DNA from 2 places in the Ruegeria sp. AA6 genome. Region 2 is predicted to be linked to the other one. Evidence: riboswitches for the same ligand, from Rfam matches in the RefSeq annotation. Region 2 holds a riboswitch; the other holds the start of a gene.
The links. A riboswitch is a leader RNA that binds a small molecule or an ion and turns the genes downstream of it on or off. The one in region 2 is predicted to bind cobalamin.
Positions count from the first base shown of each region.

Region 1: it holds a riboswitch for cobalamin, as region 2 does, so the genes downstream of both, ACR0LN_RS09580 (DUF1636 family protein) here and ACR0LN_RS17815 (DUF1636 family protein) in region 2, are expected to answer to the same signal.

Region 1 is NZ_JBQGAN010000005.1:218,731-225,852, reverse strand. It holds gene ACR0LN_RS09605 (ABC transporter ATP-binding protein) at 1-523, opposite strand, end outside; gene ACR0LN_RS09600 (nuclear transport factor 2 family protein) at 688-1,686, shown strand; gene ACR0LN_RS09595 (FecCD family ABC transporter permease) at 1,723-2,739, opposite strand; gene ACR0LN_RS09590 (ABC transporter substrate-binding protein) at 2,741-3,688, opposite strand; gene ACR0LN_RS09585 (ABC transporter ATP-binding protein) at 3,707-4,492, opposite strand; gene ACR0LN_RS09580 (DUF1636 family protein) at 4,492-4,845, opposite strand; cobalamin riboswitch at 4,939-5,145, opposite strand; gene ACR0LN_RS09575 (DEAD/DEAH box helicase) at 5,366-7,122, shown strand, end outside.
Region 2 is NZ_JBQGAN010000017.1:69,974-77,095, reverse strand. It holds gene ACR0LN_RS17840 (VapE domain-containing protein) at 947-3,229, opposite strand; gene ACR0LN_RS17835 (hypothetical protein) at 3,351-3,518, opposite strand; gene ACR0LN_RS17830 (hypothetical protein) at 3,538-3,678, opposite strand; gene ACR0LN_RS17825 (NAD(P)-dependent oxidoreductase) at 3,920-4,930, opposite strand; gene ACR0LN_RS17820 (LysR substrate-binding domain-containing protein) at 4,976-5,860, shown strand; cobalamin riboswitch at 5,933-6,141, shown strand; gene ACR0LN_RS17815 (DUF1636 family protein) at 6,233-6,607, shown strand; gene cobW (cobalamin biosynthesis protein CobW) at 6,612-7,122, shown strand, end outside.

The DNA.
Region 1 (7,122 bases), on a different contig from region 2:
GCGCCCGCGTCGACACCCGTAGTTTGGCATCAAGGTTCGACAGCGGCTCATCCATCAGGAACACGTTAGGTTCCCGCACAATCGCGCGGGCCAGTGCCACACGCTGCCGCTGACCGCCCGACAACTCGGCAGGTTTGCGATGCAGGAAATCGTCCAGCTCAACCATCGCGCTGGCACGACGTACTTTGTCGTCATGCGTCGCTGGGTCGATGCCGCGCACTTTCAGCGGAAAGCGGATGTTTTCATAGACATTCATGTTCGGGTAGAGCGCGTAGCTCTGAAACACCATCGCAACGTCGCGGTCCTTGGGCTCCAGGTCGTTGACCACTTTGCCATCGACCAGAATTTCACCCTCGGTCACGTCCTCAAGGCCAGCGATCATACGCATCGTCGTGGTCTTGCCGCAACCCGACGGGCCCAGCAGCACCAAAAACTCACGATCCGCAATGGTCAGGTCGAAATTGTGAACCCCGACAAAGGAACCCCAGCGTTTGCCGACGTTGCGCAATTGAATTTCCGCCATGGTGCCCCCTGAAAGGATTCGTTTGCATACGTTTGCAAAACTGTAATTCGCAGATATCAATTCAGGCAAGACTTTTTTGCATACGTATGCAAATATACGCTGAAACACCGAGTCGAACGCGAAGCGGAAGGCCCGTAACGCGTTGCTGTAAAACGGAAATACCCATGAGCTTCCAAACCGAAAAAAAGTTGGTTCAGTCTTTCTACGACGCGCTCGATAGCGCTAAAGGTCCCGAGATAACCGCTGTCATGACTAAATTCTGCGCATCGAATTTGCTTTGGCGTGGCTTCCATCCGTTCGACGAAATCTCCGGCCCGGACGAAGTTGCGCGCCAGTTCTGGCAACCTCTGAAACAGAGTTTGACACGACTGCAGCGCAGACAGGACATCTTTTTCGCAGGCAGAAACTCTCTCAGCGAAGGCGGCGTTTGGGTTGTGTCGATGGGACATCTGATGGGCCTGTTCGACGCGCCCTGGCTAGGGATACGCCCTACCGGTAAGATGGCCTTTCTGCGGTACTGCTCGTTCCACAAGATTTCAGACGGCCTGATCGTCGAAACGGCGATGTATTTTGACATTCCACACCTGATGGTGCAGGCCGGGCAAAACCCATTTCCACCACAAACTGCGGCGCATCTGGTACAACCCGGCCCTATGACACATGACGGTTTGTTGCTGTCAGACCAGCCTGCGGCAGAAGGCGAACAGACACTGGCTTTGATCAACGCGATGATCGCGGATCTTGGGCAATGGCACAGTGGTCTTTCCCTTGAGGATGAACTGGCCCAGACTTGGCACGATGATATGATCTGGTGGGGCCCCGAAGGCATCGGTGCCACCTACACGATCGAACGCTATGCAAAACAACATTCCGGCCCGTTCCGCGCCACGTTCACTGATCGCTCAAAAACAGATCACGTATGCCGTCTGGCCGAGGGTCATTATGGCGGATTCTTTGGTTGGCCAAACTTCACGGCTGTCCCGACCGGCGGCTTCATGGGGATGCCCGCCACAGGCAAACCCGGTGAATTCCGGGTAATCGACATCTACCGCCGCGCCGGAGACAAACTTGCTGAGAACTGGATATTCATCGACCTTCTACATTTCTGGAAGCAACAAGGCCTTGATGTCCTGGGCCGCGCCAGCGGAATTCAACCAGAATAGAGGAAGGGTCCTAGAGCAAAATCCGGTATTAGGCTTTCACCGCCTCTGAGACCTCGCTGTTCGAAACAACAACAAAAATACAAAAACTGACCCGATTGAGGTTGTCACGATTCCAACCGGAAGTTCCTGCGGGGCCAACAATAGCCTGCTCAGAATATCCGATCCCGTCAATAACGCGGCGCCAACCAAGGCCGCCGTTGGCAACAGGCGGTTATGCAAGGGTCCGGCGATGCCTCGGGCGATATGGGGGACCATCAGCCCGACAAAACCGATCACGCCGGCCACTGAAACGAAAACTGCCGTTGCCAGAGCCGCCACGAAAAACATGCTGAACCGCAGCCCTTGCACTGGCACGCCCAGCGTTGAAGCCGTCAAGTCTCCGGTCAGCAGAGCATCCAGCCACCGGCTGCGATACAGCGAATAGGTCAGGATCAGCAACAGACCGGTGCAGACAAGCGGGAACGTCTCCCAGCGCGCCAAACCAAGCCCACCCAACATCCAGAAAATGACCGAATGCGCGGCGCGGCTGTCACCTGCAAAAATCAGGTAGTTGGTGATGGCCGAGAACAGGAAAGACACCGCAAGACCGGCAAGGATAAGTTTTTCCGGCGCGCTTGTGCGCAGCCCATGAACCAAGGCAAGCACGATACCCGACGCCACCAAACCGCCGCAAAAGGCCGCCAGAGGCAGGGTCCAGAACCCCAGCAAGTCTCCGGTCACCGTGATGACAAACACCGCTCCGGCTGCCGCGCCCGAAGACAAGCCGAACAGAAACGGATCAGCCAAATCGTTGCGCGTTGTGGTTTGCAGGACGACCCCGACAATGCCCAAACCAGCGCCGATCACCGCAGCAAACAAGGCGCGCGGCAGGCGCAAGTCAAAGACAATACGATGCGCAGGTTCCATATCTCCTTCAACGAGGCCGGTGCCGAGAAGCACCGCGTTGAAAGCATCGACGGCAGGAATTTCCGTGGTGCCGTACACGGTTGAAATCAGCAAAAGGGCGGCCAGACCGACCGCCCCCAGCATGAGTACAAGGCCAAATCGGCCCATATTAGTTGATGCCCGGATGCATGGCCTGAACCATTTTTGAGATTGCTTCGATATTTGCAGGCCCCGGCGTCAGCTCTTCGTAACGCAGACCGATCCAGCGCTGGTTCTTGACGGCGTCGGTTTGCGACATCACCGGGTGTTCTTGCAGAAATTTGAACGTGTCCGCAGCGCCATTGCCGGTCTGGTAGTCCAGCAATACCAGGAACTCGGGGTTCGAAGCGGCCACGGCCTCCCACGAAGTCCGGCCCCAGCTGGTATCCATGTCATGGGTCACGTTTTCGCCGCCTGCCGCGGCAATCATCGCGTCGGGAATGGCGAACTTGCCTGCGGTGAAAGGCGCATCCGCCGGACCGTCCAGCAAGAATACACGGGGCTTGGGAAGATCCGTTGTCTGGGCCTCGATAGCCGCCAGTTCGTCTTTCCAGCCCTTCACCAGTTCCTCGGCCTTGTCTTCGACATGCATCACTTTGCCCAAGCGCAGAACATCATCGAACAGCAAGTCCATGCTGGCCTCTGGGCGATCTTTGTCCAGATGCACACAGCTTTCGGTCAGGATCATGGTCTTGATACCAAAAGGCTCCAGCGTGTCCGGGGTCACGTCGCCTCCGGGCTTCATGCCATAATACCAACCGGCGAAGAACAGGTCTGGTTCAACCGCCACAAGGTTTTCGACGGTCGGGTATTTTGGTGCAAGCTCGGGGATATCTCCGCGCAGCGTGTCGAATTCGGGGCTGGTCTTGTACCAGCCGGTGATACCGGTCAGGCCGACGATCTTGTCCTGCAGACCCAGCGCAAAGGCCATGTCGGTCATGTTCATATCATGCACGACCAGACGCTCGGGCTGGGTTTCGAACACCAGCGGTTCGCCGCAATTGTCAACCGTCACTTCATGAGCGGCAGCGCCGCCTGCCATTGCTGTGATCAGCGCCGCAGACCAGATGTGTTTCATTCGGGTTATTTCCTTCGATTATGTTGAAACGGTGGTTTTTCGAATATCCAGCGCCGGGATCACGCGGCCTTCGTGGTGAAAGCTCAGGTAATCGACGCCAAACGTATCGCGTACATGATCAGGCGTCAGCACATCGGCCACCGGGCCGAAACTGGTGAGACGGCTTGATTTCATAAGCGCAACATGGGTGGCAAATTCGGGGATCATGACCAGATCGTGGACGATCATCACCACTGTGATACCCAACTCGGCCACCAAAGACAGCATCCGCCCCTTGGCGTCCGGGTCTAGGTGGTTGGTCGGTTCATCCAAGAATAATAGCGATGGGTTTTGCGCCAGAGCGCGCGCAATATGCGCCCGTTGACGTTCACCCCCAGACAGGACAGCCATCTTCTTGTCCGCAAGCATGTCCAAACCTGTCAGTCGCAGAATTCTGGAAAGCTCTGCGGCATGCTCCCCGGCCGAGCGGTCCGAACGTATCGGTATCTGGCCCAAAGCGACGTAGTCCCGCAGCGACAGCCTTCCATCCGGCAATTCCTGCTGACTAACCACGGCGATCATGCGGGCCCGTTCGGCCGCCGACATCTGCCTAAGGCTGTGCCCTTTGATCTGAACATCCCCCAGCACCAGGTCCACCGCACCACATAGAAGGTTCAAAAGCGTTGTCTTGCCTGCACCGTTCGGTCCGGCGATGGCGAGAATAGCCCCCTCGCCCAGTTCGAAAGAAGCTTGCTGCAAAAGGACGTCCCCGTTCAGCGCAAAGTATTCAAGATCGCGGGCAGCCAAAAAGCTTGAGGTCGTCATCAGCTTACCTCCATCTCGATCCGGGGCATTCGAGACAGAGTTTTCTCGAACAACGGGCGCGGTCTGTCGGTCGCGTTGGTCCAACCATCAGTGCTTTTTTCGAATTGCTGTGCAAACTCAGCCAGTGCCTGGATGTCCTGCTCGGTCTCAATATCACCAAACAGGTATTGCGCTTTGTCAATCGCCTGAAAGCCGACGGTTGTTGGGCGGCCGCAACCAGCCATGCAGGAAACCATACGTATGGAATACCCGGGTGAAAGTTGGCCCGTCAGGGCATCACGAATTGCATTCGCTTGTTCTGCGCCTTTGCAGGTCTCGCATATCAGCAGGAAATGTTCGTTACTCGTTTGCATAGCCCGCTCCGCTTATTGCCGAAGCGAGATAGTTGCAATGTAATAACGTAACGCAGTCGCCACTTCGCCTCCTTCCGGGACACCCCGCCCCGGGTTGGTTAAAACGTGATGGCAGGTCTCCTGACTTGCGGGTCGATGCTTGGCCGTCCTTCCCGGCCCGTAGGCCAGTGGGTATTTGGCGTCGCTCACCGCTTACAGTTGCGGGGGCAGTTACGGACTTGGCGCCATTCGGCCAACCTCACCGTATTCCCTTTTCATCCCGCCGTAGCACCGGTGGGAACCATCAAGGGATACGACTGCCCGAGAACCGTGATTGGGTCAATACGGTTTTTCAAATGTAAAAGCAGTTTTCTCGGCTCTAACCCATAAGCCGTCGTTCGCCGAGATCGGAGCGCCCCTTCGCAATCGGCGCTTATCAACCCTATACATCCGCCTCTTCTCTCAGTATGGACAGCGCTTCGACGTTGATCCGTCTGTTGGACGCTCTGAGGGTGGCCGCAGCATCCAAAAGAGCCGAACCATGAAACAGACCATTGCAGATGCCCTTTCACGCAAAGGGTATACAACGCTGACTCCAGTCCAAGAGGCCGTATCAGCCCCAGAACTTCAAGGGCGGGACCTGCTGGTCTCAGCTCAGACCGGATCGGGTAAAACCATCGGCTTCGGGTTGACTATCGCATCTACCATTTTGGGTAAAGCTGAGGTCTTTGACGCCAGCGGCGCGCCATTGGCTTTGGTTATCGCACCGACGCGAGAGCTGGCCATGCAGGTGAAACGGGAACTTGGGTGGCTTTACGCGGATGCAGGTGCGTTTATTACATCCTGCGTTGGCGGCATGGACATGCGCGATGAGCGCAGGGCGCTGGCCCGTGGCGCACATGTCGTGGTGGCGACACCCGGTCGCCTGCGCGATCACATCATGCGCGGCTCGATTGATCTGACGGCGGTACGAGCCGTAGTGCTGGACGAAGCCGACGAAATGCTTGATCTCGGGTTCCGCGAGGACTTGGAATTTATCCTCGAGGAAACGCCGACAGACCGGCAGACTCTGCTGTTTTCAGCAACCGTACCGCGCGCCATCGCGAACCTTGCAACCCGCTACCAACGCGATGCAGAACGTGTGAGCACCGTCAGCGAACGGACCCAACACACAGATATCGAGTATCGAGCGTTGAAGGTCGCCCCACGCGACGGGGAAAACGCGATCATCAACGTTTTGCGCTACTACGAAGCACCAAACGCCATCGTCTTTTGCAACACTCGTGCCATGGTAGGGCGTCTGACTGCCCGACTGTCGAACCGCGGGTTTTCGGTGGTGGCTTTGTCTGGTGAGTTGACACAAGGTGAGCGTTCAAATGCTTTACAAGCAATGCGCGACGGACGCGCCCGGGTCTGTGTCGCAACAGATGTCGCGGCACGAGGGATTGATCTGCCAAACTTGGATCTTGTGATCCATGCCGAGTTGCCGAACAGCCACGAGACCCTTTTGCATCGTTCGGGCCGCACCGGACGTGCCGGGCGCAAAGGCGTCAGCACTCTGATCGTTGCACCATCCGCGTTCAAAAAAGCCGAGCGGCTTTTGAAATTTGCCAAACTCACGGCGCAATGGGGCGCGGCGCCGTCCGCAGACGAAGTCAACGCACAGGACCTGGCGCGAATGTTCGCATCTGAGGACTGGGAAGTAGACGTTGCTGATAGTGAACGCGCTTCGGTGAACGAACTGGTGGCGAAGTTCACGCCAGAACAGCTCGCTGCCGCGTATGTCCGCCAATACAAACGCCAGCATTCCGCGCCCGAAGAACTAAGCGAAGTTTCTACCGCATCGCCAAAACCACAGGCCGCCTTTGGGCCGAGCGTGTGGTTCTCTCTGTCCGAAGGGCGCAACCAAAACGCATCTCCTCGTTACCTTCTGCCTATGGTGTGCAAGGCCGGAAATATCACCAAAGCTGACGTCGGCGCGATACGCATCGCAGACGATGTGACCTACGTTGAAATTCTTGAAAGCAGCGTTCCCAGCTTTTTGGATGCCATTGGGCCAGAAATGAAGATCGAGGGCACAAAGGACATCGTGCGACTGGAGACAGCGCCCGATCTCTCAAAGCCCACTAAACCGGCCCCAAAGCGTGGCGCAAAGGGTAAAAGAGGCCCGGCAAAGTTCGAGGACAGACCGCCTCGACTCGCTGAACCGCAGCCTGCAAAACCGCGCAAGAAGAAAGCGGCTACCGGGCCTGAGAAGGCCGAGGCGAATGCCAAGTCTGACCGCGATGGCACCAGCCG
Region 2 (7,122 bases):
TGGGACCTGAGACAAACGCTGAGTAACGGCCAAAATCCGGCCTATATTTCCGGGTAGCATCCTTCTCCGGTTCCGGCGGAGTAAATCTCCATTGCTTCAACCAATGTGAAATAGGTAACCTTGTTTTCGAGGATGAAGTCTCATTCCTGCTGGCTGCATCGGCATTCCTCACGTGTTTTGGTGGTCTGCGTCTGGTCACATTACCTCCACAACCAAGGAATCGCGCCGGAACGCGCGAGACGTACCAAATCATAGGTATTTTTATTATTTTTGACAGTAAAATTTTATTTTTCGATAAAATTTGAAGGTAAAAAACGGCAATACGTGGCCGAAAATGACCGCTCTAAAATAGTTTCTATAGATTTTGCCCGAGTTTCATTTTTGCCATTTGTTATAAAAATCAATTCCCCTGCGCGGTGGCCACCCCCATGATTTCTGTTTGGCGATACCGCCCCCAGCGTTTGAATGTTGCGGTGGCCAACGGTCAGCATCGTCACGCAACGCAACAGATCGCAATCGTGACGTGATCGAACTAAACGCAAACGATATGGGTGGGGGGCGCACCTATAGCGTTAAGCATATATCCATCGGGTAGCGTGATCGTGTTGTGTTGGTTGGTGTGTTTGGTGCCGTCTGCTGCGGTACGCTACACCCAACGCATATAGCCCTAAGACTAGGGGATTTGGCTGGTGTGTTGGTGGATGATGCCCCGAGTTGGACCCCTGTTGCACGTCATGCACATCGTAATCCAATAGAGGTTAAAAACGCTTGCACGTCGTATGCACGTTGCACGTCGTAATTCCACTTATAGCCATTATCCTTTAACCATAACGCTTTGATATTATTGGATAGTAGAATCCGCTTTGCTCCAACGGAATATAGACGTGCTGACGTGCATGGCATAAAGTTTGAATTCTATATGTGAAATTACGAAGTGCATTGCACGTCATGACGTGCGTTCGTACAAGACCTTTCCACGGTGCGCACCTGACCACTGACGACCCTTACTGACGAACCCTAACCCCTCAAGACAACCGATCATTTCCTGTTGCTTGCGTGGCGTCTGATCTTTCACAGCCATATTCATCAGTGCGAAACATTCACCAACGGTGGTCTGTGTACGTTGGGCCAACATGCTAGCCAGCGTGTCCATCCACGGATGTGCGGCCACACGGGCTTTCTGGACCTGTGTGGCAATCGCTTCGATGGCTGGGTCCAGATACCACTGTTCACCGGCTTGGTACGCGGCAAACGCTTCGGCCCAAAGCTGATCGCGTACGGCCTTCAGATCAGCTATCCGAAATTGGCCGTCTGTCTGGACGATCCAAAAACGGCGTTCACCTGCGTGGTCTTTCAGGTAATCGTTGCGGTTGGTAGATCCGGCAAAGACGCACCGTCGCGGTCTGCTGCCAGTTCTGCGGCCATAGGCTTCACGGTAGCGTTCCACACGGCGCGTGATGAACGACCGCATGCTTTCCAGTTCGGATCGGTACACGCTGGTCAGTTCTGCCATTTCCACGATCCAAACCCCGTCCAGATGTTCTGCGGCATCCTTTTGGTGAAAGTCGGGCAAGCTGTCGCTGAACCATTCCTTGTGCGGCACCAACGCACGCAGGGCCGATGATTTACCGCGCCCCTGTGGGCCTTCAAAGATCAGGCAATAGTCGGCCTGACAACCGGGTTCCATCGCGCGTGCCACGGCGCTGATCAGCCACTTGCGACCCACTGCGTTGATGTAGGTCAAATGGGTCAGATCTTGGCTTTGCACGCCGCAATATTCGGTCAGCCACGATCCGATGCGCGGCACCCTGTCCCATTGCAGCCCGGTCAGATAATCTTGGACGGGTTCACGGGTGTTACGCTTTGCGGCCAGTTCGATGGCGTCGATCACATCCGCTTTGCCGATCTTGTTAAACACGTTCCGCTGAAACCATGACCGAATTGCAGTGTAATCGTCGTCGGTCAGTTCACGGTGCCTTCCGTTATCCACGATCATGAACCGATTGGTGAACGCGTCATAATACAGCCGTTCGCGCCAATGATCTTGATTGACCAGATACGCAAAGACGTTGTGCATATTGGCAACCAGATTGCCGTTGCTGTCGTGCGCGTAATCTTCCATTGGTGCAACAACCGACTGTGACGCGATCACTGGTGCTGTGGTCGGCATTCCAGCTTTGGCGGCTTCAGCCAATCTAAACGCACTGCGGACCTGTCCATCCAAATTTCCAGGTAGATCACCGCCACACGCCTGACGGGCCAAAAACACCAGTTTGCCAAAGCCATTCCCACCATCGGGCTTGAAGCCCTGCCACGTGTGCTGCGTAAACTTTGGATCGTCTTTTGGTGCCTTTGCCGACCACTTGGCGAACACGGGCCAAGCGGCATCCCCCATTGCGTTTTTCATCGCATAGGCAATTGCAATCCATTCATCATATTCAAGGTCGTCGTTGGGGATCAGATCACAGATCGGCTCAAAAAGGCTTTGATCGGCTGGCTGCGCACCGTGGCGGGATATGCCGTCATTCATCTGGTGGACGTTGGTGGCTTTGCCTCTGGTCCAGCCGCGTGACTCGGCTACCTTCAGCATTTCTTCGACCAGCCAATCCATCTGGGCCAGCGTGCATTGCTGCACCTGATCGGCTTGCGGCCAGCGGTTCCACTGGTATTCCCGCCCTGACGGGTGGACACCGAAGATCACGGCCTGTGTGGGCTGTTCACGGGCCGTCAGGCCCATCACTTCGACCCGTTGCGTTTCACCGTCACGCTTGATCGGGTATTGTTTTCTGCGGATCGTTTCACCGGGTGCGATACGGAACAGGACCAGAAATTTCGGCACCGCACCCCATCGGATAAAATAGGCATTCTGACCCAATTCGTTGATGCGGTTAAGCATGGCCTGTGCGGTCACATCGTCGGTGATGTCCACGTCTAGCGCGCACCAGTCGCGCCCCATCTTCAGACCGACGTTGGTGCCTAGCTGGTCCCAGCGTGCGACCTTTACGGCGTCCATCTGGTACTGTGGCCAGCTTCCCATGCCATCGAAAGCCCCACCGTAATATTCACACGGCACCTTACCGCGCGCCTTCGGATCGACTTTTGAGTGTTCGTGCAGATCGGCCCACGGCGGCATGACTGGTATGGTATCGGTCAGCCCCAGTGATAGCGCGTGTGCGTGCCACGGGTGGCTTTGTTGCGTGATTGTGTTAACGGGTGTAACATTGTCCACGTCTGACATGCTTTCTGTATTGGCCCGGTCACGCCCCTAAGCGTGCCGGGTCTTTTCTTGCCAGCGGTTCGTGTCAGTTCGGGTCAGCCAATCCCGCCCCCACTGGCTATGGCTTATTGCCTCACAGCGGTAGATCTGGAATGTCGTTTAGCTGGTGGCTCAGGTCCATCAGATCGGACTCCGCTTCTTTCACCAATTCCTGCAACCCTTGGTCTTGGGTCACTTCAGCATAGTGTCCGATTTTGCCAATCAGATCTTTCAGTGCGGTACTCATTTCGCTGGGTTTCATCTGTCTGTTTCCTTTCTGATTACTTATCCAGCAGCAGATGCTTGGCCAGCTTGTCTTCGGCTTCCCGCAACGCCTCACGCGCGGCCTGAATCTCGCGGATCAGGTCGTTCGTTTTGGCGTCATAGATGCTTTGGTTTTTTCGGCTGGTCAGCGTCTGCATGGTCCAACCAACCTATCACCGATCTTGATTTTACACCCCATCAAAATCTGTGGGATTATAGGATATTATCTATATGTTAGAAGGACTTGAGACTTGCTAGACATCGAACAACTTTACCGCGAAGAAATCCGTAAACACCTAGAAAGTATCGATTGCAAATCCGTGTACACCGGTTCGATTCCGGTACTCGCCTCCACTCTCCTGATACAACCCAGCCTTCAAACTAACGTGACTTGTGTTCTTAGCCTTGCCTGCCTTGAGGGATGACTTCGTAACCTGGCTCTTCCGGTTCATCATCCAGCATCTCTGGTGGGAAGCCTGGCGCTGTAATGTCTAGGCCCGTGGATTCCTCTAAACGTTTGATAATGTTAGGTGAAAGCTCTCGTTCCCCGAAACGCTCGATGCCATCGTCAAAGATTTTGATCATAACGGGATTGATTTCCAGCGGCACCCCAGCGCGGTCGGCGACCTCTTGGAACAGGCCAATGTCCTTTTTTACAAGGTCCATCGTAAACGAAATATCGCGCGATCCGTTTAGAATGACCTGACTTTCGGTCTCGTGAACGAATGATGTGCCTGAGGAAATCTTTATCGCCTCGTATGTCGTGTTGAGATCCATGCCCGCAGCCTTGGCCGTCACCAACGCCTCTGCGCAAGTGATCAGGTTGGCCGTTGCCAGATAGTTGGTCAGCACCTTCAGAACCGAGGCCGAGCCCAGCTCTCCTGTGTGCAGAACACGCCGCCCCATTGTGGTCAAAAACGGCAGGATTTGTTCGAACGTCTCGCGGTCACACCCTGCAAAGATCGAGATATTGCCCGTCGCTGCCCGGTGGCACCCGCCTGATACAGGGCAATCAACGGCAGCGCCCCCGCGTTCTATCACCAACGCTCCAAGGCGCTTGGCTTCGGCCTCGTCCGTGGTCGACATCTCCATCCAGATTTTACCCGGCCCGACTTCGGGCAGCATCTGTTGCATGACGGCGTCCGATGCAGCTGGGGACGGAAGGCACGTTATCACCGCATCGCAATCTCGCATCATCTGAGCGGGGTTATCGGCGGCCTTGGCGCCTTTGGCTGTGAACTCGGCAACTAGATCAGCATTGAGGTCATGGACCGTCAGGTCGATTCCGTTGCGCAGAAGCGAGCCTGATAGCTTGCCGCCGACATTTCCCAGACCGATAAAACCAACTTTCATGTTTCTCTCCTGACGGTCGCGTTCTGGATGAGTATCCGTGTTGCCTCTTGAAAACAAAAATGAATAATATGCATCGTTATGGTCAAAAAAATTTGGTGATAGATGGACCGCCTTCCAAACCCCGCGTGGTTGCGCAGTTTCGAATCCGCTGCGCGGCATCTGAATTTCACCACTACCGCGCGGGAACTTGGCCTGACGCAGACAGCAGTTTCGTTGCATATCCGTTCGCTTGAGGCCGAACTGGGGAAAAAACTGTTCACCCGAAATGCGCGTCGGTTGGAACTGACCGAATTGGGGCAGTCCTATTCGCTGACGGTCCGGCGCGCGCTGGGTGATATTGCGCTGTCTACCAACAGCCTGTTCGGCCCCGCGTCCCACCAGACCCTGACAATTCGTGCCGCGATTTCGACCGCAACTTACTGGGTGGCCGCAGAGCTGCCTGACTTTAATCAACGGCATCCGGATATACCTGTACGACTGGTCTCACACATTTGGAATGACAGCGTAGCGCCCGGCGATGTTGATGTGGAAATCAGGCTTGGCTATGGCGACTGGCCCGGAGTGCGAACTGAGAAACTGACCGATGAAAAGCTGGTTCCAGTGTGCAGGGCTGGGACTCCTTCACCGACACTGAACACCCTACGAAAAGGCCCTTTGATCCATATTCTAGGATACGAAGACAACTGGGCCCGATACTTTCAGGCAAATGACACGGCACCGCCAGATCAGCCGCCTCGGCATTCGGTGGATACTTCGGTGGCCGCTCTACAGCTTGTCATGGCCGGTGCAGGCTATGCGACGATCCTGGAACGCTTTGCCCTGAACGCGATCCGGCAGGGTGCGCCGATTGAAATCACGGGCCCTGCGATTCCCTTTGCCCAGTCGCATTATCTGATCAGCGCACGAGGGGCTGCCCAACCAACGGCAGCGGCGGGTCTGTTTTGTGCGTGGCTGCGGGAAAGGCTGGCGATGGATGCCGCTGTTTGATGTAGGCGGGTCGCTTTTCCGACCTGAGCGATTTCAACCGGTGCCTCGTGCTTGACAAGCCCCCTGCCGGTGCCGCATGTCCCTTGCGTTGGTGTCCATCACGCGATGGATGAAAAGGGAATGCGTCAACGGAACTTCCGCCAAACGCAGCCGCCCCCGCGACCGTGACCGGAGAGGGTGCCCAAAGCCACTGGCCATCAGGCCGGGAAGGCGGGACATCCGACAAGGCAGACGCCTTGACATCCGCAAGCCGGGAGACCTGCCAGCGCCCGAAGTTGAAACCGGACGGGGTGTTCCGGTGTCGGGTCCATGTGCAGACGTGGCCCGCATGAAACCCCGTCCCCCACAAAGAGGATTGGGGGGATGAGAGACATGACCGAGACCGCACCTGTCGAGCTGCTGGTCTGCACCACGTGCCGCCGTGGCCTGCCCATCGAGGATGACGCACAGAGACCCGGCACATTGCTACACAAAGCTCTGGAAGACGCCGGGTTGCCAGACGGCATTAAGCTGAAACCTGTCGAGTGCCTGTCGAACTGCGATCAGGGCTGCTCGATCGTTCTTCGCGGTGGCCCCGATCGTTGGACTTTCGTTTATGAGAACCTGAACGAGGTCGATCATGTCGATGTCATCGTCGACGGCGCGACCAAGTATCTGGCCACCGAAGATGGGCTGGTGAAGTGGCGCGAACGCCCTGAACATTTCCGCAAAAACTGCGCCTCGCGCATTCCACCGATTGGAGCCTGAGATCATGTCGAACCTTGAAAAACTTCCCGTTACCGTGATCACCGGCTTTCTGGGCTCGGGCAAGACCACGCTGGTCAAGCACCTGATGCAGAACCCGCAGGGCAAGCGTCTGGCCGTTGTGGTCAACGAGTTCGGCGATGTGGGCGTAGATGGCGATATCCTGAAATCCTGCGCCATCCCGGATTGCCCAGCGGAAAACATCATGGAACTGGCGAATGGTTGCATTTGCTGCACCGTGGCCGATGATTTCATTCCGACCATCGAAGCTCTGATGGCGCTGGAACCGCGCCCCGAGCATATCCTGATCGAAACCTCCGGTCTGGCGCTGCCCAAACCTTTGCTGAAGGCCTTCGACTGGCCCGATATTCGGTCTAAGATCACCGTCGACGGCGTGATCGCGCTGGCCGATGCCGAGGCCGTAGCTGCCGGTCGCTTTGCCCCGAATGTCGAGGCTGTGGATGCCCAGCGTCTGGCCGATGACTCGATCGACCATGAAACGCCTTTGTCCGAAGTGT